Regions from separate parts of the Photorhabdus aballayi genome, predicted to be linked through region 4. Evidence: predicted binding sites of a transcription regulator. Region 4 holds the regulator's gene; each other region holds the start of a gene.
The links. The regulator CRP, encoded in region 4, controls carbon source genes, mostly activating them, when cyclic AMP is high. The targets are predictions, from matches to a motif close to ATGTGANNNNNNTCACAT.

Region 1 (5,789 bases), on a different contig from region 4:
CTATTATTTTAATGATAGAACAATAGGATGAATCACTTAATATACCAGATAAAATATTAATTATATTTCGTGATAATTTGATTAATAATGTATTCTTCGTGTTACTGGTCATATTATAATTATCATCTTAAATTATTTTTCAGTTTCCTGATAATATCTTGTTTTTAATTTAGACATGATAATTTCTTCTGGTTATTTAATAATTATAAGTAATAATTGACTGCATCGTCCATAATAAAGAGAGGGTATATACCCAATGGATTTCAAGTTGCATCGCGACGGCAAGGGAACGAATCCCCGGGAGCATAGATAACTATGTGACCGGGGTGAGTGCAGCCAACAAAGAGGCAGCTTGAAAGATGACGGGTATATTTTATTGTTTAACGGTAATAGTATATATTTAACAAAGGAGTGGGCTAGAGAGTCGATATGAGGTTTAAATGGTATTCTATAAAATCGTGAATTATATTTAAACGGAGGCTATGATGGCATTATCAGAGCATACCATCGCATTGCAGGCAGATAATGGACTCTATCTAAGTCGATTCAATATAGGAAATGTTAATCACATTCAGGCTGTAAGATATACTATTGGTGCTTCTTCCCGGTATGTAGTGACGCTATTTGATGCTTATACAATGGCACTTCGGGCAGACAATGGGCTCTATTTGAGTCGGGTTTCTCTGCCTGGTGGTGATTATATTACGGCTTCAAAATTGAATATTGATGCTCATTCTACGTTTACGGTAGAAGATGTCGGCTATGATTTGATAGCACTAAAGGCAGATAACGGAAAATATCTGACCAGGCTTAAAATGAAAGGTATTCATTATATTAAGGCTGATAAAACCAATATAGACGGTTTTTGCCATTTTAAATTGATAACTCTGTTAGAGTAAATAGTGATTTTGATTGGTATTGGTTTTGTTGTGTCAGGAAAAAATCTATCACTATTTTATTTTTATCTGACGGTAATATTTTGGCAGGTAGCTAATAATAATATATCCGGCAGTAGTAAATTTGCGATAGTCTTGATACGAGACAAGCTAAGTTGTTCCGGGATGATCAGTCGGTAATAATTTGTCTGATATGTGTGATGCAGGTAGACTGCACGTTTGGTTTTATTTTGGAGTCATTTACATGAGCGAAGCAGCAAACTGGCAGCCAAGCGCACCGATCGCCAACTTGTTGAAACGAGCGACTATTTTAGCAGAAATACGGCGCTTTTTCGCAGATCGTGGGGTATTGGAAGTTGAAACGCCTGCGATGGGTCAGTTTACAGTGACTGATATTCAATTGTTTCCTTTTCAGACGGAGTTTGTTGGCCCAGGTGCTGCGGATGGTATGGCTCTTTATCTGATGACAAGCCCGGAATATCACATGAAGCGCTTGCTGGCGGCAGGAAGCGGCCCTATTTATCAGCTCGGTCGCTGCTTCCGTAATGAAGAGGCGGGGCGTTATCATAATCCTGAATTTACCATGCTGGAATGGTATCGGCCTCACTATGATATGTATCGTTTGATGAATGAAGTTGATGACTTACTTCAACAGATCCTTGACTGTGAAAATGCAGAATCACTCTCTTATCAACAGGCTTTCCTGCGTTATCTGGATATTGACCCGCTATCAGCAGAGAAAGAAAAGTTGCGTGAAGTCGCCGCCAAGTTGGATCTGAGTAATATTGCTGATGTAGAAGAAGATCGAGATACTTTATTGCAACTTTTGTTTGCTGTTGGTGTTGAACCGCATATTGGTACTGAAAAGCCAACTTTTATCTACCATTTTCCAGCTTCTCAGGCTTCTCTGGCGGAAATCAGCAAAGAAGATCATCGGGTGGCAGAGCGTTTTGAAGTCTATTTCAAAGGCGTTGAATTGGCGAATGGCTTCCGTGAGCTAACTGATAGTAATGAACAGCGTCAGCGTTTTGAACAGGATAACCGTAAACGCGCAGAGTTAGGTTTACCTGTTCGGCCGATTGATGAAAACTTGGTTGGTGCCTTGAAACAAGGGATGCCTGAGTGTGCAGGCGTGGCGCTTGGCGTCGATCGTTTGGTGATGTTAGCTTTGCGGGCTGAAAAGCTCAGTGATGTTATGGCCTTTTCGATAAGTAAAGCGTAATTATTAAAGCGATAAGAATAGGGCGCAGATTGAGGCGCCCTGTTTGCAGCTTATTTATGTTGATGATGTTTTTGCAGGAATTTCACGCCTAAGTCAGGAAAATCGGTGAATACACCGTCTACACCCGCTTGGTTATACATGATATCGAAAAGATGATCGCCGCTGGCGGCATATTTAGGCAGTTGATCAATTCGAATCGTGTATGGGTGGACTTCCAGATTATTGGTGTGAGCTTCTTTTACCAGACTAGTTAACTTAGTATTGGTTGGTGTGGAATCCTCCGCCACGATCATATGGTAATCAGGGCCGATGCCATCAGCATATTGTGCCACTTCTTTCATTGCACCTGGTTTGAACATCCAGTCATAGCTGTAATTTGTCCATTGGCCGTCTGATTGCTTTTCATAAGTTTCATTCCAGTCGGTGTAGGCGATAAGTTGAACCAGTTTCAGGTCCATGCCTAGCTTGGGTTCCAGCTCGTTTTTGATGCGTTTGAGTTCGTTGGTATCAAAACATTGCAGGTAAACTTTGTCGCTTTTCTTGGTATAACCATACTCTTTCAGCACGGCTAGCACCTTAGTGGAAATATCTTTTCCCTCTTGTTGGTGGAACCACGGCGCTTTAATTTCCGGGTAAATACCGATGCTTTTGCCGGTAGATTTATTTAATCCTTGAACAAACTCAATCTCTTCCTGAAAAGTGTGGATTCGGAAATCAGATTTCCACATCGGGAAACGATTGGCGAAGCTTTGTATCTGTTGATTATTTTTAATCTCGAAGCCTTCCGTGAATTTTAATGACTTGATTTCAGATAAGGTAAAGTCGATGGCATAGTAGCGTCCATCTTGGCGAGCACGGCCAGGGAATTTACTGGCAACGTCAGTTACGCGATCAAGATAGTGGTCGTGTAAGACTATCAGTTCATCATCTTTAGTCATGACCAGATCTTGTTCCAGATAATCAGCACCTTCGGCATAAGCCATCGCTTTGGCTGGCAGAGTGTGTTCAGGCAGATATCCACTTGCGCCTCGATGGGCGATAACAATCTTATCTGCCGCCTGGGTGATACCTGACATTGATGAGGCTAAAATAATACCTGTTATTATTGTTTTGATTGGAGTTTGCATGTGTGTTTCTCCGTTTTAGCGATGAGATGAAATCTATCTCATTAAACTGTGTGTTTGTCTGTGTTAATAATACTCACTGACATAATCTCTTAGTTTAGAGTCTGAAAAAAGCCGCAGCATATATAATGCTGCGGCTTAATTGATATTATCAGTGATATATCACAGTTTAATGACAGAGGTTAGCCATATTGTTGGGCTATTTCCTGTTTATGTTTCTTTTCGGTAATTGTGACGATTAGCAACAGAATAACGGACAAGATACTACCACCAATCATTACCATAAACCCGCTATCCCAACCGAAAAACTCAACGGTGTAACCGATGATAGCACTTGCAGCAACAGAGCCGCCTAAGTAACCAAATAAGCCGGTGAAGCCGGCGGCTGTACCTGCGGCTTTCTTTGGCGCCAGCTCAAGGGCATGTAGACCAGTCAGCATCACTGGGCCGTAGATAAGGAAGCCAATAATCAACATGCAAGCCATATCTACGGTTGGGTTACCTGGTGGGTTTAACCAGAATACGATAGTGGCGATGGTGACCAGCGTCATAAAGAACACACCGGTTGCACCACGGTTGCCTTTAAATATTTTGTCTGACATCCAACCACAGAGTAGCGTGCCTGGGATACCGGCATATTCGTACAAGAAATAAGCCCATGAAGATTTATCTAGCGCGAAATGCTTGGCTTCACGTAGATAGGTTGGCGACCAGTCAAGAACACCGTAACGTAGCAGATAAACAAATACGTTAGCCATAGCCACCATCCACAGCAGTTTGTTAGGTAACACGTACTGCATGAAAATCTGTTTAGCTGTTAACTCTTTTTCATCTTTTTCTGTGTAATCAGAAGGATAGTCGTTTTTATACTCTTCGATTGGCGGCAAGCCACAAGATTGTGGTGTGTCACGCATCAGCGCGAACGCAATCAATGCAACGAGAATTGCGGCAAAAGCTGGCATGTAAAGTGCGGCTTTCCAATCATTGAACCACGCCATACCTAACAGGAATAGCAATGGTGGTAAGCCGCCGCCAACATTATGTGAGCAGTTCCAGATAGAAACGATACCGCCACGTTCTTTCTGTGACCACCAGTGCACCATAGTACGACCACAAGGAGGCCAACCCATGCCTTGAAACCAGCCGCACAGGAACAGTAGTACAAACATAATGGCAATACTGGAAGTTGCCCAAGGTACGAAACCCATAAACAGCATGACAACAGCCGCGAGGATCAGACCCGCAGGTAAGAAGAATCGTGGGTTAGAACGGTCGGATACGGAGCCCATGATGAATTTGGAGATGCCGTATGCGATAGAAATCCCTGATAATGCGAAGCCGAGATCACCTTTGGAAAAACCTTGCTCAACCAGATAAGGCATTGCGAGTGCAAAGTTTTTCCTTACCAGATAATAAGCAGCATAACCAAAGAAAATGCCCATAAAAATTTGCCAGCGTAAGCGACGATAGACGGGATCTATCTGTTCTGTTGACAGCCGGGACCTATGAGGCGCCGGCTTGAAAATACTTAACATATTTTGCCTCCGATGGCATTTTTGATTATATAAATAGCTCGCCGGTTGACTAATGCCACCGGATGGGAAAATGAGAGGTTTTGTAAGTGGTTATTTTCCATAACGAAAATTATGATAGTTGAAATAACCCAACCTATCTGTGAAACAACCCTCAGTTGTTAAAGTTGTTTTTCCCCGGCGATAATTCTGAGTGATTTGTTAACTTTTTAAAATGTACTTTACCAATGAAATTGTGACCATTGTCACAATAACTAGCTTTACTTAGTTATCGGTGAGCGTTTTTGGTTCGTTTTTGTTCTTTATCAAACAAAAACCACAGATTTCATGCTTCCTTTATTTGTTATTCTATATGTATCCGTCCAGACGAAAGGCTCTTCTCAAATTTAGGGTGAATGGACTGCTAATCGATTTTAACGATAAACATACTGTTTTGACGGTATACCAATAATCTGCCAGACTCATAATTTATACAGTTGCATAGCTGATATACAAGTGGAGGAACCATGACGACACGTTATGACAGCGATTTTTATGGTTGGACGCAGGAGCAGGCAGACTTGCTTCGTTCCGGTGATTTTAGCCAGTTGGATACGGAAAATCTTCTTGAGGAAATTGAGGCTATGGGGCGAAGTGAGCGCAGAGAATTACGATCTCGGTTGGAAATTTTACTCGCACACTTACTGAAATGGAGATATCAGGCAGATAGCAGAGGGCGGAGTTGGGAACTAACCATTGAAGAACAGCGTGATAAGGCGATTGATTGTTTGCAAGAATCTCCCAGTTTGAAAAATAAGTTGGATGAACATTTGGAAAAAGCTTACACCGCTGCTCGTCGATTAGCAGAAAAAGAAACGCTAATTAATCGGAATATATTTCCTGAAACTTGTCCTTGGACGTTTGAGGAAATAATGGATGAAAACTTTTGGCCTGAATAGACTCGATAAATTTATTTCTTAACGCACTGATTTTGAACAGTGCGTTTTCTTATCGCTGTGGCTATACTCAAGATAAT
Region 2 (5,789 bases), on a different contig from region 4:
TCACGGCCCACTTCAATACGGTACAACTCCATTTCACCGACATCACGGCGTTCACGACGAGGACGATCACCACGTTCGCCACGATCATCAAGGCCGTTACGACGACGATCATCGCGCTCATTGAATTCACGGCGAGGACGACGTACCGGATCTGGAGGCAGAATCAATGGACGCTCACCTTGTGCCATTTTTAATAATGCTGCGGCCAGAGTTTCTATATCCAGATCTTCCGCAGGTTGCAATTTAGACAACAGAGTACGGTACTGATCCAGATCGCTACTTTCCAATTGCTGCTGCACATTAGCGGCAAATTTTTCCAGACGACGCTGACTCAACAACTCAGCATTTGGCAGCTCAACTTCTGGAATAGTCAGCTTCATTGTACGTTCAACGTTACGTAACAAGCGGCGTTCACGGTTTTCTACAAACAACAACGCACGACCAGCACGCCCTGCACGGCCAGTACGGCCAATACGGTGAACATAAGATTCGGCATCCATTGGAATGTCATAGTTAACAACCAGGCTGATGCGCTCAACATCCAGTCCACGCGCTGCAACATCAGTTGCAATCAAAATATCCAAACGGCCATCTTTCAGACGTTCCAATGTCTGCTCACGCAGTGCCTGGTTCATATCACCGTTTAGCGCCGCACTGTTGTAGCCATTACGCTCCAGTGCTTCTGCCACTTCCAACGTTGCGTTTTTGGTGCGCACAAAAATAATCGCGGCATCAAAATCCTCTGCTTCAAGGAAACGCACCAAAGCTTCATTTTTACGCATACCGTAAACAGACCAATAGCTCTGGCTGATGTCAGGACGAGTCGTTACACTCGCTTGGATACGCACTTCCTGCGGATCGTTCATAAAACGACGAGTAATACGACGGATAGCTTCTGGCATAGTTGCAGAGAACAACGCAGTCTGATGTTCTGCGGGGATCTGGCTCATGATGTTTTCAACATCTTCGATAAAGCCCATACGCAACATTTCGTCTGCTTCATCCAAAACTAAACCGCTCAGATTAGACAGATCCAAAGTACCACGCTTCAGATGATCCAAAAGACGCCCAGGCGTACCCACAACAATTTGTGGCCCTTGACGCAAAGCGCGTAACTGAACGTCATAACGTTGCCCACCATACAACGCAACAACATTCACGTTACGCATATGTTTAGAAAAATCTGCGCACGCTTCGGCTACCTGTACCGCCAGTTCACGGGTCGGCGCCAACACAAGGATCTGCGGAGCTTTCAACTCAGCATTGATGTTATGCAGCAAAGGCAGACTGAATGCCGCTGTTTTACCACTCCCCGTCTGCGCCATACCCAGTACGTCACGACCATTTAATAAATGGGGAATACATTGTTGTTGAATTGGAGATGGCTTTTCATAGCCTAGATCTTCCAGTGCAGAAAGGATAGGTGCTGATAAACCCAGATCAGCAAAAGAGATTTCAGTCTCAGTGGTCATGTAATGGTGCCTCATTAGTTATGGCGGCCAGTCTACATAACGCATCGAAAAAAATTTCGGTCATTTTCATTTAAAATGTGAACTGGCTCAAAGTATTTAATTAAACGAACAAATAAGCCCTCATCGATCAAGATGATGGACTTTGTTAATCGATATCGAAATGTTCGTCAGCTATTGCTGGTCCGATTCTGATAGGTCATCTTGTTCCTGGCCTAACAGCGCCAATTCCAACAATGCATAGCGGTGCTCAACAAAGTTATGTGCGTTGTTAGCTACCGTCAGCTTGAATAACGCAGATGCGCTATCCTTGTCCCCCAGACTTAGGTAATGCTTACCTAAATAGAAGTCAGTTTCACTGAGATGCTCAGCGAGCGAAGTGTTATCCGTTGCATTCTCTTTCAAGCGATTCATCAATGTATATTCACTAATTTTGCCTAAATAGAATTCAACTATATTCCAGCCCCATTGCCCCCGGTTCGCTTTTTCGTAGTGTTGCGATAAATTCAACATTGCCCCTTTAGGATAAAATTCTTTTTCCACCAGGTACAACCACAGCGAACGGAAAGGATCATTTGGATCGTCTTGATAAAACGCCTGCAGATCATCCTGCGCTAACTTATACCTACCACCGTAATACAACGCGATGCCACGGTTAAGACGCGCGTAATTGTAAGTTGGATCAAGCTCTAATACAGAATCAAACGCTTCATAGGCAGCATCAAAATTGCCAGCCTGTGTGAAGTAAATTCCCAGATAATTAAAAATCTCTGGAATATTAGGCCGAATAGATAAGGCAACAGAAAAATCATTTCGTGCCAAAGCTCTCAGGCCGAGACTATCATACAGCACACCTCTCTCATATAAAAGCTGTGCGTACTCATCTTCTGTCAATGACCGACTCGCAAGAATCTGTTCCATGCGAGCCAGAATGACTTCTTGTTGCAATGAAGGTTGTAACGGAATAGCAAAAACTTCGTTTTTACGCCAATCCTTGCTGCTGCATCCTGCCAAAAGAAGTATTGCTACAGCATAACACCAGCGCAGAAAAAGATTCATTTCCTACTCCCGAAAGTCAGACATTAAATTAAGAATGCCCTATCACCCATATTGCATTTATTGGGCCTCCTGCCCTGAGTCTATAAACGGCGCCTTTCTAAAGACACCGTTTATGACATCAAATTTATTCTGCTGATTGTGGCGCCACGGGTGTATCCTCGACAATTACGCCGGCTGTCGCTTCTTTAATGCTCAGGCGAACACGACCCTGGCGATCAATTTCCAGAACTTTAACTGAGACTTCCTGACCAACCTGCAAATAATCTGCCACTTTCTCAACACGCTTATCAGCAATCTGAGAAATATGTACCAGACCTTCTTTACCGCCACCAATAGCAACAAATGCGCCAAAATCAACGATGCGGGTTACTTTACCAGTGTAAATACGAGCAACTTCGATTTCAGCAGTGATTTCTTCAATACGACTGATGGCATGTTTTGCTTTTTCACCATCAGTTGCAGCAATTTTCACTGTGCCATCATCTTCGATCTCAATGGTAGTACCGGTTTCTTCTGTCAGCGCACGGATAACTGAACCACCTTTACCGATAACATCTTTGATCTTATCAGGGTTGATCTTAATAGTGTGAATACGTGGTGCAAATTCAGAAATTTCATTACGTGGGCTGTGAATTGCCTGCTCCATTACACTCAGGATGTGCAAACGCGCACCTTTTGCCTGATTCAGAGCAATTTGCATGATTTCACGGGTAATGCCTTCAATTTTGATGTCCATTTGCAGTGCGCTGATGCCTTCACAGCTACCCGCGACTTTAAAGTCCATATCTCCCAAGTGATCTTCATCACCCAAGATATCAGACAGAACAACAAAATTATCGTCTTCTTTCACTAACCCCATTGCAATACCAGCAACAGCAGCTTTAATCGGCACACCTGCGTCCATCAACGCAAGAGATGCGCCACAAACAGATGCCATTGAAGATGAGCCGTTTGATTCCGTAATTTCAGAAACTACACGAACGGTATATGGGAATTCGTTAGCTTTCGGCATAACCGCCGCCACACCGCGTTTAGCCAAACGACCATGACCAATTTCACGACGCTTTGGCGAACCAATCATACCTGTTTCACCAACAGAATATGGCGGGAAGTTGTAGTGCAATAGGAAACGATCTGTGCGCTCTCCCATCAACTCGTCAATGATCTGTGCATCACGTTCTGTACCCAAAGTCGCAGTAACCAAAGCCTGAGTTTCACCACGAGTAAACAGCGCAGAACCATGAGTGCGAGGCAGAACTCCAGTACGTACGTCCAATGCACGAACCATATCTTTTTCGCGGCCATCAATACGTGGTTCGCCACGCAAGACACGACTACGAACAACTTTTTTCTCTAAGCTACCCAGAATCTCATGGATTTCGGCTTCCTCTAAAGCTTCATCCTGTTCCAACAGCGCTGCCGTCACTTCCTCTTTGATAGCATCAACCTGAGCATAACGCTCCTGTTTTTCAGTGATACGGTAAGCATCACCCAAACGGCTTTCCGCCAATTCAGCTACTCGGTCATGCAACACTTGATTAACAGGTTCCGGCGCCCAATTCCATTTTTCTTTACCTGCTTCCGCAGCCAACGCATTAATGTTATCAATAACTACCTGTTGTTGATCATGGCCGAATACTACCGCACCTAACATTTGCTCTTCAGTTAGAATGTCTGCTTCAGATTCAACCATCAAAACAGCACCAGCAGTACCTGAAACCACCAGATCCAAACGGCTATTTTTCAGCTCATCACTGGTTGGGTTAAGCACATACTGATCATTAATATAACCAACGCGTGCAGCGCCAATTGGGCCATTGAACGGAATACCAGATAGCGCCAGCGCAGCAGAAGCACCGATCATTGCAACAACATCTGGGTTAACTTGCGGGTTAACAGAAACAACCGTTGCGACAATCTGCACCTCGTTCAGGAAACCCTCTGGGAACAGAGGACGCAGAGGACGATCAATCAAACGAGCAACTAATGTTTCACCTTCACCAGGGCGACCTTCGCGACGAAAGAAGCTGCCTGGAACACGACCAGCAGCATAAGTACGTTCCTGATAGTTAACAGTCAGTGGAAAGAAATCCTGACCTTCTTTTGCTTTTTTCTGACCAACAACGGTAACAAATACAGCGGTGTCATCCATATTGACCATGACAGCCGCTGTAGCCTGGCGAGCCATCATACCCGTTTCGATAGTAACGGTATGTTGACCATATTGAAATTTACGAACAATCGGATTAAGCAAAATAATATCCTTTCGTTAACATTGCCTTTTATATTCAGCAAACAACAATGAATGATCTCTTCATGCCACATCCTCGCGACTAACGACAGGTCTTACTCCCTTAAGCACTCTCATTAGCCGCGCGAACCTCTGTAACTGAAGAGCCTTAATAAAAACCACCACCAGCATTTTTTGTGCTGTTGCCTATGATGGCTTCTCAGAAGAAAAGGGGCCATATATGGCCCCTTTCCACTGAAACTTGCTTGATTAGCGACGCAGGCCAAGACGCCCAATCAGCGCAGTGTAACTTGTTACATTTTTACGCTTCAGATAGTCCAGAAGTTTACGACGCTGAGAAACCATGCGCAGCAGACCACGACGGCTGTGGTGATCTTTTTTATGCTCTGAAAAGTGGCCTTGCAGGTGGTTAATCTGTGCAGTTAACAAAGCAATCTGTACTTCACTGGAACCACTGTCATTCGCATCACGACCAAATTCAGCAATAATTTGCGCTTTTGCTTCAGTACTTAGAGACATAATTACAACTCCAAAAATATATAAACTAAAATTACGGATGGCCGATCTCTAATTCAGCTACCCAACATATAACTGCGCCATTCTACGCTGCAAATAAGTTAAGCGCAAGATAGCCCCAAATACCCTAATCCCGGCTTTCAACAACTAAACGGCGGGGAGCAACAAGCCCATCGTCATTGATAACAGCAATGCCAATGAATTTCCGTTCATCACCTTCAGTTACACGTACCATACTTTCAACCAGAGCCGGGGATTTAGCACTGCGCACCGCCTGACCTTGTTTAAAATAAGCCGCAACTACTGGAATCAAATTAACCTCTGGGAAATGAGCAATTGCACTATCCATTGGTAATAGTAATGAATCAATTAATTCGCCCACAGGTATTTCCTGATCTTTGGCCTGCTTTTGCAATTCATATAATTGCTCAAGTGTCACCATGCGATCATTTGGATAATTCGCTACCTGTAAACGTCTTAAATAAATAACGTGA
Region 3 (5,789 bases), on a different contig from region 4:
CTAAGCAGATTGCGTTGGCGCTGCGTGATGAAGTGGACGATTTGCAAGAAGCGGGCATTGGTATCATCCAGATTGATGAGCCAGCATTGCGGGAAGGTTTACCATTGCGCCGGGAAGAGTGGCAGTCCTATCTTGATTGGGCGGTAGAAGCATTTAAATTGAATGCTGCAATTGCTAAAGATGACACACAGATTCACACTCATATGTGTTATTGCGAGTTCAATGACATCATGCCTTCCATCGCAGCGTTAGATGCGGACGTGATTACCATTGAAACTTCCCGTTCGGATATGGAGCTGTTGGATTCATTCGAAAACTTCTCTTATCCGAATGAGATCGGGCCGGGTGTTTATGACATTCATTCACCTAACGTACCTAGTGTTGAGTGGATTGAAGCCCTGTTACGTAAAGCGGCTGATCGTATTCCGGTTGAACGCTTGTGGGTTAACCCGGATTGTGGCCTGAAAACCCGTGGTTGGACGGAAACTCGCCAGTCATTGGCAAACATGGTACAAGCGGCTAAACGCCTCCGTGAGTCAGTGAAATAACTCATCCCATAATTTGCCTGTCACTATTAATTGGTGATGGGCATTTTCCAAAAAATAATCTTTCTTTTGCAGTAACGCATAGTGATGCGGCTTCGCGCGGATCTTTTCTATTACCAAACTTTTAGTAACTTATATATGCCATATTGGTATTTGAAAAAATACATTTTATTAACAAAATAACCCTGGTAGTAACAAGATGGAAGCATTGTAATAGAAACTTAATAATTAAAGAGAGGATTATATGGATGTTAATAAGTTGCAAGGTAAGAAAAGTAGCTCTCGAAGAAATTTTTTAAAAAGTAGCGCTGCTATTACGGCGACTGCTGCACTTGCCCCGATGAGTTTGGCTCGTGCGGAAGCAAAGTTATCCCCACAAATTGGAATAGGCGTATGTACGCTTGCGCCAGAGCAGATATCAGGGCCGTATTTCCGCAATGACAAAATTGTAAGAAGGGATATTACCGATTCAGAATTAGGAATACCTTTTTTATTGAAAATTACTGTTATGGATAAAAAAACATGTAAACCGGTTGAGAGTTTATTTGTTGATATCTGGCATTGTAATAGTCGGGGAAAATATTCTGGTTGGAGTTATATCAGTCCTGATATAGAACCTAATGTTGATGGAATAGGTTCTAGCAATAGAACCGATGATAAAAATTTTCTAAGAGGAGCTCAACCATCTGATAAGAATGGGATAGTTAATTTTACGACTATTTATCCTGGGTTTTATGCGGGTAGAGCGACTCATATTCATATTGCCATCAGAAAGGTGAGCACAGATATAACTGATAAAGAGCACTTTGCTTTTGTTGGTCAAATGTATTTTCCAGAAGAAATTAACACAGAGGTTTATAAATATGATCTATATTCAAAACGGAGGGTAATCAGAACTCAAAATCATGAGGATAAATATTTTAAAGAGATGAATGGTCATCTTTCAGAAATAAAAATAACAAAAATAGATGAGTCTGATATTAATCGTGGGATACTGGGTGAGATAATTTTATCGATAGATTTGGAAAATATATCTAATTTCATAACTAAAGATGATTTATATTCTCATACGGTATGATCGATTTTGTGGAATAAGCTAAATTTTAATATAATAACAGTCTAAATTATAAAGTAACCCATGTAAATAGTATACTGATAAATAATTTAATAAAGTATCAGATACTTGATATTTACATATGGATATTGTTCAGGCACAGAGAGGATTATCTTTACTGGTTGATGGATATTATCAGTAGATCATATTTTCTGTGCCTGTCATTTTCTCAGAGAAAAGCTTTCAGTCTCGCAAGCAGAATGTCAAATTAATGCGTTGTGCCTCCATTAATGGCGATATCTTCACTGTTTTTTAATGCTTCATCGATAGCAATTTCCAGCGCGGTTATAACTGTTTCCAGGGCCATACTCGGAGTACCTGAATACCGAACTGCTTGTTCCGGCAGATAAGGAATATGGATGAATCCACCGCGTATCTCAGGATGGGTGCATGCTAAATGATGCAACAAGCCATACATGACGTGGTTACAGACGAAGGTGCCTGCGGTTTGTGAAATGGAGGCAGGGACTCCAGCATCATGCAAACCTTTGACTATCGCATTGATCGGTAACGTAGCGAAGTAGGCGGCAGGGCCTGTTGCGACTATGGGGGTATTGATAGGCTGATTGCCTTGATTATCAGGAATGCTAGCATCATTAATATTAATTGCCACGCGTTCCACGGTAATATTTGGTCTGCCGCCTGCCTGTCCTACGGCAATGACCAGATCAGGCTGTACATCATCAATAGCAGCATACAGGCAAGCCAGAGAGACGTCGAACACACATGGGAGCTGACGCGCTTCAACACGGGCTCCACATAATTCTCGTCCTTGTAATTGCTTAGCGGCTTCCCACGATGGATTAATTTTTTCTTTGTCGAAAGGTTCGAAACCGGTAATTAAAACTGTTTTTTGGGTCGTCATAGATAGTGCCCTTATATGGAGGAAAGAGTCTAATATTCCCGTTATCTTTCAAGTTGCCTCTTTGTTGGCTGCATTCACTCACCCCAGTCACATAGTTATCTATGCTCCCGGGGATTCGCTCCCTTGCCGTCGCGATGCACCTTGAAATCTATAGGGTATATATCTAAACAATATGCATCCTATAAAAAGATAACTGTGATATTTATATTTGGTAATTGTTTTATTTTTGTTGAAAATATAATTGTAATATGTTGGTAAATAAGCAAGAAAAATTATTTATTAGTTATAAAAGTAAAATACAGTTAATTTTTTAATATGTTCATCATAAGAAAAAGTTATTTTAGGAATAGTTCAATTTATTGCGTTGTTGGTTTATAAATGTTAGGAGAATGTTTTAATAACGACGGTGATTTATATTTGGTTAAGTTGATAGTTTATTGGAAATATTTTTTTATGACCTGGCTGTGAAACGATAAATTTTTCTTTGTGATGGGGTGGATATTAGCCCTTATTAACTCTTAGGGAGAAAATATTGCGATGAGATAATCCGTGATATATTTTTCTCGGTATGTTTGAAATATAAATATAATTAAATAATGGATGGTTTTTTCCATAATATGAACTTATTCAAGTTAGTTTATGGATGGAAGAAAACGCCCTGTTTTTTGCTCGTTTTATGGTTTTTGTGATTTATATCACAAAATAATGTATGTTTTTCTTTTTTATATTACTTTGAAGTGACATTTATCACTAAAAGATGTCTAAATGCTCAATACAGTAAATTTCAACTAATTTCATTATAAATTCTTCTTGCTGAGGAGTCTGATATGTCTGATGTATTTCACTTAGGTCTGATCAAAAGCGACCTGCAAGGCGCAACTTTAGCTATTGTTCCGGGTGATCCGAAACGTGTGGAAAAAATCGCAAGATTGATGGATAACCCAGTTCATCTTGCTTCCTTACGTGAATTTACGTCATGGCGGGCAGAAATTGATGGTAAAGCTGTCATTGTGTGCTCTACGGGTATCGGTGGTCCATCAACCTCTATCGCTGTTGAAGAATTAGCGCAATTGGGTGTGCGTACTTTTTTACGTATCGGCACAACAGGCGCAATTCAGGAAAATATCAATGTTGGTGACGTGTTGGTCACTACTGCTGCTGTTCGTTTGGATGGCGCCAGCTTGCATTTTGCTCCGATGGAATTCCCGGCGGTTGCCGATTTTGAATGTACGACTGCTTTGTACGAAGCAGCAAAAGATTTGGGGGCAACGGTACATGTGGGGGTAACGGCCTCTTCCGATACTTTTTATCCCGGTCAGGAGCGTTACGATACCTATTCTGGCCGGGTTGTGAGCCGTTTCAAAGGTTCAATGGCTGAATGGCAGGCGATGGGGGTCATGAATTATGAAATGGAATCGGCAACGTTATTAACAATGTGTGCAAGCCAAGGGCTGCGTGCGGGTATGGTCGCTGGCGTTATTGTTAACCGTACTCAGCAGGAGATTCCTAATGTTGAATTACTTGAAAAAACAGAAAGTAACGCGTTGGGTATTGTAGTAGAAGCGGCTCGCCGTTTGTTGTAAATCATACTTCTGGGGCCGGAATATTCCGGCTCACTCTTATTTTAAAGAGAAATCTGTTAATGTTTTAATACCTAACAACTGATTAAACATCATCATGATCACAACATCTTTATTGCATCCATCAGTGCTTCCCCTCAATGGCGGGATTAATTTTCGTGATTTAGGCGGTAAAAAAGTAGCGAGTGGTGGAAAAATCAAATCAGGTTTGCTTTTCCGTTCTGGCTCTCTGGATCGCTTAACAGAAAAAGACCAATCTCTCCTGGTAAATAAAAATCTCTTTCAAATCATAGATTATCGTGATACTAGTGAGATAGCAGATAAGCCCGATTTGGTATGGAATGGCGCTAATTATCATCATGCTCCGGCCAATCCATTATCTGATGAAGTGAATGCGAATCTGGAAAAATTGACATCAGAGGTGTTGGAACAATTTGATCCGCAGACATTTATGTTTCGTCTTTATGAATTACTGCCTCTGAAAAATTCAGCCTATAAGACATTAGTTAAATTACTGCAACAACCGGAAAAAGGTGGGATAGTCCAGCATTGCGCGGTAGGTAAAGACAGAACCGGTGTAGGTTCTGCTTTGGTATTATTTGCTCTGGGGGCTGATTTGAATACGGTAATGGAAGATTATTTAGTGACTCACTCTACTCTGGCTCCTTACCGTGAATATTTATTAAATGAGCATGCGAAAACCATGAGTGATGATGTGGTTGATAAATTCGCTTATGTTTATTCTGTGAGAGAAGAGTTTTTAATGACGGCATTAAACAGTATTAACCAACATTATGGCAGTGTAGATATATGGCTGGAAAAAGATCTTGGCCTTGATTGTGCTGCTCGTAAGAAATTACAAGGTTATTTCCTTGAATAAAAAGTTGGTTTAATTCTGGTTAATACAGAAATGGCTAAATTGAATGTGGTATTAATCAATACAGGAATATGAATTTGAGTCTTCATGAAATAGTTGATCTGGTAATCGCTTTTGTTAAAGCTCATGATACCTGGATCATGCCGATTGTTTTCTTACTCGCTTTTGGTGAATCTCTGGCTTTTTTCTCCTTGCTATTACCTGCAACAATCATATTGCTTGGATTAGGGGCATTAATAGGTGAAAGTGGTCTTAATTTCTGGCCAATTTGGTTGGCAGCCGCAGTAGGAGCTTTTTTGGGCGATTGGGTATCTTATATTGTTGGCGCCTATTTTAAGGGTGATGTTGGTAAAATTTGGCCGATTTCTCGTAAACCACAACTACTGACACGAGTGCACCATTTCTTTGAACGTTGGGGTATTTGGAGCATTTTCTTTGGTCGATTCTTTGGGCCATTCCGGGCAATTGTGCCATTAGTCGCGGGTATTTGTGCCATGCCATTGCGTTATTTCCAGATAGCTAACATCTGTTCGGCACTTATCTGGTCTTTTGGCGTATTAGCCCCAGGCGCGTTTGGTTTGCAATGGTTAGTGCAATGGGTGAGTTAATTGGGAGCGGCTTCGCAGACTGAACCATCTGTATAAATCATTCTGGACATCTATACAGTGACAATTTAGTTTATCTGGTCAAAGCATGGGATAGAGGAAGTACCGGTGGGTATCCAGTTGTTATATACGTTGATAGGTACACTTGGCGGCCTGTTGGGCGGTGGTATTCTCGTTTGGTTCTCCGTTCATCAACGTATTCA
Region 4 (5,789 bases):
TTAAGCGCAATGATGAATTGCAACTTGAAGATATTGAGAGATTGATGCCTACTCATTTGGTGATTTCCCCAGGCCCTTGTACCCCAAATGAAGCAGGAATTTCTCTGGCTGCGATTTCTCATTTTTCGGATAAATTGCCGATTCTTGGTGTTTGCCTTGGACATCAGGCAATTGGGCAGGCGTTTGGCGCTAGCGTGGTAAAAGCCAGGGAAGTGATGCATGGAAAAACTTCTGCTATTCACCACAATCAGCAAGGTGTGTTCAAAGGGCTTAACCGGCCATTAACTGCGACTCGTTACCATTCGTTGGTGATTGCCGCAGAGACATTACCTGCCTCATTTGAAGTCACCGCATGGAGCCAGCATAATGGCAACGTCGATGAAATTATGGGCATTCGTCATCGCACTTTACCGCTGGAAGGGGTGCAGTTCCATCCTGAAAGTATTCTCAGTGAACAAGGTCACCAGTTACTGAGCAACTTTCTGAGATATTAACCAGACACCGATAATTTCTTCATTTATCCATCTTTTTCATTTGCCCATCTTTGATTTTTTATGCATATTCAGTGAGTATAATTTCACTTCTGAATGGCGTATATATAAAAAACGGGTGGGAAAATGAAGGGACATACCGTAGTAGATAGAAGCACATACGATCAAGTTATGTTGCCAATTTATTCACCAGCGCAGTTTATACCGGTGAGAGGGCAAGGTAGTCGCGTATGGGATCAGCAATGGAAAGAGTATATTGACTTGGCAGGGGGAATTGCTGTTATAGCTTTGGGCCATTGTCACCCTGCGTTAGTGGATGTTTTGCAGCAGCAAGGGGAGAAACTTTGGCATATCAGTAATATTTTCACCAATGAACCTGCTTTGATTCTGGCGCAGAAACTGATTGATGCGACTTTTGCTGAGCGGGTATTTTTTGCCAATTCAGGAGCGGAAGCGAATGAAGCGGCATTTAAGCTGGCTCGTCACTATGCCATTACGCGTCACAGTCCCTATAAAACCAAAATTATCGCATTTCATCAGGGTTTTCATGGTCGCACCTTATTTACTGTCTCCGTGGGTGGTCAGCCAAAATATGCTGATGGTTTTGGGCCAAAACCCGCGGATATTATTCATGTGCCTTTTAATGATTTAGATGCAGTGAAGGCCGTCATAGATGACCATACTTGTGCTGTTGTATTGGAGCCGGTTCAAGGAGAAGGGGGAGTCACACCGGCAGCACCGGCATTTATTCATGGGTTGCGTGAGCTTTGCGATAAGCATCAGGTGTTGTTGGTGTTTGATGAAGTGCAAAGTGGGATGGGGCGTACCGGTAAGCTATTTTCTTATATGCATTATGATGTTACGCCGGACATCATTACCACAGCAAAAGCATTGGGAAATGGCTTCCCTATCAGCGCTATGCTGACGACAGAGAATATTGCGTCTGCGATGATGCCGGGAACTCACGGTACAACTTATGGCGGTAATCCGTTGGCTTGTGCAGTTGCAAATGTTGCTTTTGATATTATTAATACGCCAGAGGTTCTGGAAGGCGTTGAAAAACGCCATAGTTTAATAGTGAATTTTCTGAATGATATCAATCAGAAATATTCGATATTTGGTGAAATTCGTGGAAAGGGTCTGCTGATTGGTGCGGAACTCAAAGCGCCGTATCAGGGAAAAGCTAAAGATATTCTGCAACTGGCGGCTGCAAATGGCTTAATGTTGTTGAGTGCGGGTGGTGATGTACTGCGTTTCACGCCTTCGTTGATTATCAGTGAAGAAGAGCTTGCTCAGGGCATGGAACGGTTGGAGCAGACAATTAGTCAGTTGGTGTAATTAAGCACAAGAGAAATCAGCGCAGGATTATGCGCTGATTAATCAAGCGTTAACGTGTACCGTAAACAACGATAGTTTTACCGTGTGCGGAGATCAAGTTTTGATCTTCTAGCATTTTCAGAATACGACCAACTGTTTCGCGGGAACAGCCAACAATCTGACCAATTTCCTGACGCGTGATTTTGATTTGCATTCCGTCCGGGTGGGTCATTGCATCTGGTTGTTTCGCCAGATTCAATAAAGTTTGGGCAATCCGGCCAGTAACATCCAGGAAAGCCAGATTACCGACTTTCTCAGAAGTTGTTTGCAAACGGTTTGCCATTTGGGCAGATAAACGCATTAAAATATCCGGGTTTACCTGAATCAGTTGGCGGAATTTTTTATAGGAGATTTCAGCCACTTCACAGGCGCTTTTGGCCCGTACCCAGGCTGTACGCTCTTGCCCCTCTTCAAATAATCCAAGTTCACCAATGAAATCCCCCTGATTTAAATAGGAGAGGATCATCTCTTTGCCTTCTTCATCTTTAATCAAAACCGCAACAGAGCCTTTTACGATGTAGTAAAGCGTCTCTGCTTTTTCGCCTTGATGAATAAGCGTACTTTTAGATGGATATTTATGAATATGGCAGTGTGACAAAAACCATTCAAGAGTCGGGTCTGTTTGTGGCTTGCCGAGAACCATTCGCTTCATCCTCTGTTGTTATCGCTGCCTAAATAACACGAGAATCTAAAAGTTTCTCGTCAGGCTGGCTTATAAAGACACTAGCTTAACATATTAGTTTGTTGAAAAACCGACAGATAAGGGTTTTATATAGGTTATCTGAAATTTGAACCTTACGTATTGAGCTTAACCTATATATACCCGGCCCGCTTCTGTTTTTAACACAGGAAAAGGCTTCTGTCTTGTCTTGTATTGTTTCAGCATAATAAACTGCTCATTAGATTGCCAGTTTAATACTGAAAGAGTAGGCTTGGATGCAAAGAACGACTTAAGAGGTATTTATGCAAGCGCGGGTAAAATGGGTTGAAGGATTGTCTCTTTTGGGGGAGTCATCTTCTGGTCATCAGATCATGATGGATGGTAATGCTGGCGATAGAGCGCCGAGCCCAATGGAAATGGTATTAATGGCAGCCGGTGGTTGCAGTACGATTGATGTAGTTTCTATTTTACAGAAAGGCAGGTACGACATAAGAGATTGTGAAGTAAAATTAACTTCCCAACGTCGTGAAGAGGCGCCACGCTTGTTTACTCATATTAATCTGCATTTTATTGTTACGGGTAAGGATTTAACAGATAAAGCGGTTGAACGTGCTGTCATGTTGTCTGCGGAAAAATATTGCTCTGTTTCATTGATGTTGGGGAAATCAGTTGAAATTACCCACAGTTTTGAAGTTAAAGATATAGATTGATAAATTATTTCTTGATCAAAAAATAACAACAGGTAACTAATATCTCAGTTACCTGTTTTTTTAACTGAATAATATAAGATGCAAATTTTAAGTGCCGGATTTTCTAAATTTATCTCAGGCGCTGATTAACAAATCTTTTCCCCTTCCAGCAGTCGCTGTACCAATGGCGTCATAATTAATTCCATTGCTAATCCCATTTTTCCGCCGGGAACTACGATGGTATTAATGCTTGAAACGAATGAGCCTTGTAACATTGCTAGCAAGTATGGGAAATCAATTTGAGTCAGATCACGGAAGCGGATGACAATGAAACTTTCATCCAATGATGGAATGGCTTTAGCTGAAAATGGATTGGATGTATCAACGGTAGGGACACGTTGGAAGTTGATATGTGTTCGTGAGAATTGTGGCGTAATGTAGTTGATATAATCATCCATAGAACGCACGACGGAATCCATCACGGCTTCCTGTGAATGCCCCCGTTCTCCGGTATCGCGGATGAGTTTCTGTATCCATTCAAGATTGACAATCGGCACGACGCCCACTAGCAGATCAACATGACTGGCGACATTATGCTGTGGTGTGACAACGCCGCCGTGCAGACCTTCATAAAACAGCACATCGGTCTGCTTAGGTAAAGATTCCCACGGCGTAAATGTACCGGGGAGCTGGTTGTAAGGGACGGCGTCGTCATAGGTATGGAGGTACTTGCGCCGGCGGCCTTCACCGGTTTCACCATAGTCAATCATGGTTTTTTCCAGCATGCCAAAATCATTGGCTTCTGGCCCAAAATAACTGATATGTCTGCCTTGCTCCTTGGCTTTACGGATTGCGGCATCCATTTCAGGACGGGTGTAACGGTGGAAACTATCTCCCTCTATCTGTGCTGCGCTGATGTTAAGTTGCTGGAAAATCTTACGGAAAGCTAAACTGGTGGTGGTAGTTCCGGCGCCACTGGAGCCGGTAATTGCAATAATCGGATGTTTGGCGGACATACAGTAAACTCCATAATATTAAGGATGGAACATTTTTTTTGGCACAATATTGATGCTCTCATGCAGTTCAGACCACACCAGCATAACATCTCCCCGTTCCAACTGACGGCGTATGTCAGCGACCTTCTGCTCCAGCGATTTTTCATCTTCGCCATAGTCAGTGCCTTCCCGCAGGACAAAGCTCTCTATCAAATTTAGCAGAGTTTCTGGCTCCAGTTGTTGCCACGGAATAATCATTGTGGTTGCTCCAGATAAGATGACAGCCAACTTGGGATGCGTTGTTCCAGCCACATTTGTGGTTTCTTCAACGAACCGCTGACAAAGCCGACATGTCCACCATATTCTGTCATTTGGTATTCAATATTTTTAGGTAACATTTTGAGATCAGGGACAACTTCCGGCGCCATAAAGGGATCGTCTTTAGCATGAATAATCAGCAGCGGCACAGTAATATCAGGCAGACGCGGTAGAGCGCTGCACTGGCGGTAGTAGTCCGCTGCATTTTTAAAGCCGTGGATTTTTGCGGTCACAATTTCATCAAATTCTCGAATATGTTTCAATCTTTTTACCTGAGACAGATTGATAGGGAGTGAGCCGGGGTAACGTAACAATTTACGGGTGGCATTACGTTTCAGGCTATTCAGTAAATAGCGTTCATAAACCTGAGAAAATCCTTTTTCTATCCGCAGGGAACAGGCTTCCAACATCAAAGGGGCGGAAACAATGACGGCAGCATTGATCTGGGCGTTGGTTTTTTCTTCTGCCAGATAGCAGGCTAGCATATTACCGCCGACTGAATAACCTACGGCTGAGGTGGGTGCATCACCGTAGGTCTGTTTTAACCAGCTCAGAAAATAACGGGCATCGCTTGTTTCGCCAGAATGATAGAGACGTTTTTGGCGGTTCGGTTCACCACTGCACCCGCGAAAATGCATGACAACGCCAAGCCAGCCTTTTTCTTGGCAGATATGAAGCAAACCGTGGGCATAAGGGCTGTGGAAACTGCCTTCCAGACCATGAAACAGGATCAATCGTGGCTTGTGTGCTGCGGTGGCGGGATCTTCACTCCATGCCAGATCAACAAAATCGTTATCTGGTAAATTAAGCCGTTGCCAATATGGTTGCAGTTCGGGATACCGCCGCACCAGACGCGGGAGTAGTGTCTGCAAATGCGGATTACTGGCTCCGGTTAGAGGACGAAAGATATCAGTCATAATGGTTTCGAGTTAAATTGATTAGTTATCTTGTATGGTGAATAACATACTGATATTTTCTGTTAAAGGGAAACGCCATTATTCAGGATGAAAGGTAACTCTTCATGACAGCAAGCCTGATTTTTTCATTAACAACTTTTTTGTTTATTTCTGCCATTACGCCGGGTCCAAACAACATGTTGCTGACTTCATCAGGTGCTAACTTTGGCTTTATCCGCTCTTTGGGATTGCTCTTTGGCGTTGTTCTGGGCATGCAGACGATTTTATATCTGGCTGCTTTCGGAATAGCGACATTGCTGTTGATCTATCCTGCTATTCACACCGTCATGAAAATCGCAGGT

Region 1: the regulator CRP is predicted to act here: its motif matches at 5,008-5,025, upstream of glpT (glycerol-3-phosphate transporter).
Region 2: the regulator CRP is predicted to act here: its motif matches at 1,548-1,565, upstream of yrbN (protein YrbN).
Region 3: the regulator CRP is predicted to act here: its motif matches at 3,208-3,225, upstream of udp (uridine phosphorylase).

The regions. Positions count from the first base shown of each region.
Region 1 covers NZ_JAPFCD010000072.1:170-5,958, forward strand. The annotation lists gene OO184_RS22445 (fascin domain-containing protein) at 483-899, shown strand; gene epmA (elongation factor P--(R)-beta-lysine ligase) at 1,141-2,118, shown strand; gene glpQ (glycerophosphodiester phosphodiesterase) at 2,169-3,245, opposite strand; gene glpT (glycerol-3-phosphate transporter) at 3,425-4,777, opposite strand; gene OO184_RS22465 (DUF29 domain-containing protein) at 5,281-5,712, shown strand.
Region 2 covers NZ_JAPFCD010000005.1:67,560-73,348, forward strand. The annotation lists gene OO184_RS04390 (DEAD/DEAH family ATP-dependent RNA helicase) at 1-1,472, opposite strand, end outside; gene yrbN (protein YrbN) at 1,462-1,542, opposite strand; gene nlpI (lipoprotein NlpI) at 1,644-2,528, opposite strand; gene pnp (polyribonucleotide nucleotidyltransferase) at 2,653-4,782, opposite strand; gene rpsO (30S ribosomal protein S15) at 5,029-5,298, opposite strand; gene truB (tRNA pseudouridine(55) synthase TruB) at 5,423-5,789, opposite strand, start outside.
Region 3 covers NZ_JAPFCD010000051.1:18,746-24,534, reverse strand. The annotation lists gene metE (5-methyltetrahydropteroyltriglutamate--homocysteine S-methyltransferase) at 1-548, shown strand, start outside; gene OO184_RS19710 (intradiol ring-cleavage dioxygenase) at 790-1,623, shown strand; gene pcp (pyroglutamyl-peptidase I) at 1,868-2,524, opposite strand; gene udp (uridine phosphorylase) at 3,352-4,107, shown strand; gene OO184_RS19695 (tyrosine-protein phosphatase) at 4,202-4,984, shown strand; gene OO184_RS19690 (DedA family protein) at 5,053-5,589, shown strand; gene rmuC (DNA recombination protein RmuC) at 5,755-5,789, shown strand, end outside.
Region 4 covers NZ_JAPFCD010000050.1:10,558-16,346, reverse strand. The annotation lists gene OO184_RS19505 (aminodeoxychorismate synthase component II) at 1-494, shown strand, start outside; gene argD (bifunctional acetylornithine/succinyldiaminopimelate transaminase) at 618-1,829, shown strand; gene crp (cAMP-activated global transcriptional regulator CRP) at 1,879-2,511, opposite strand; gene OO184_RS19490 (OsmC family protein) at 2,832-3,239, shown strand; gene OO184_RS19485 (phosphoribulokinase) at 3,365-4,234, opposite strand; gene OO184_RS19480 (YheU family protein) at 4,253-4,471, opposite strand; gene OO184_RS19475 (hydrolase) at 4,468-5,448, opposite strand; gene OO184_RS19470 (LysE family translocator) at 5,553-5,789, shown strand, end outside.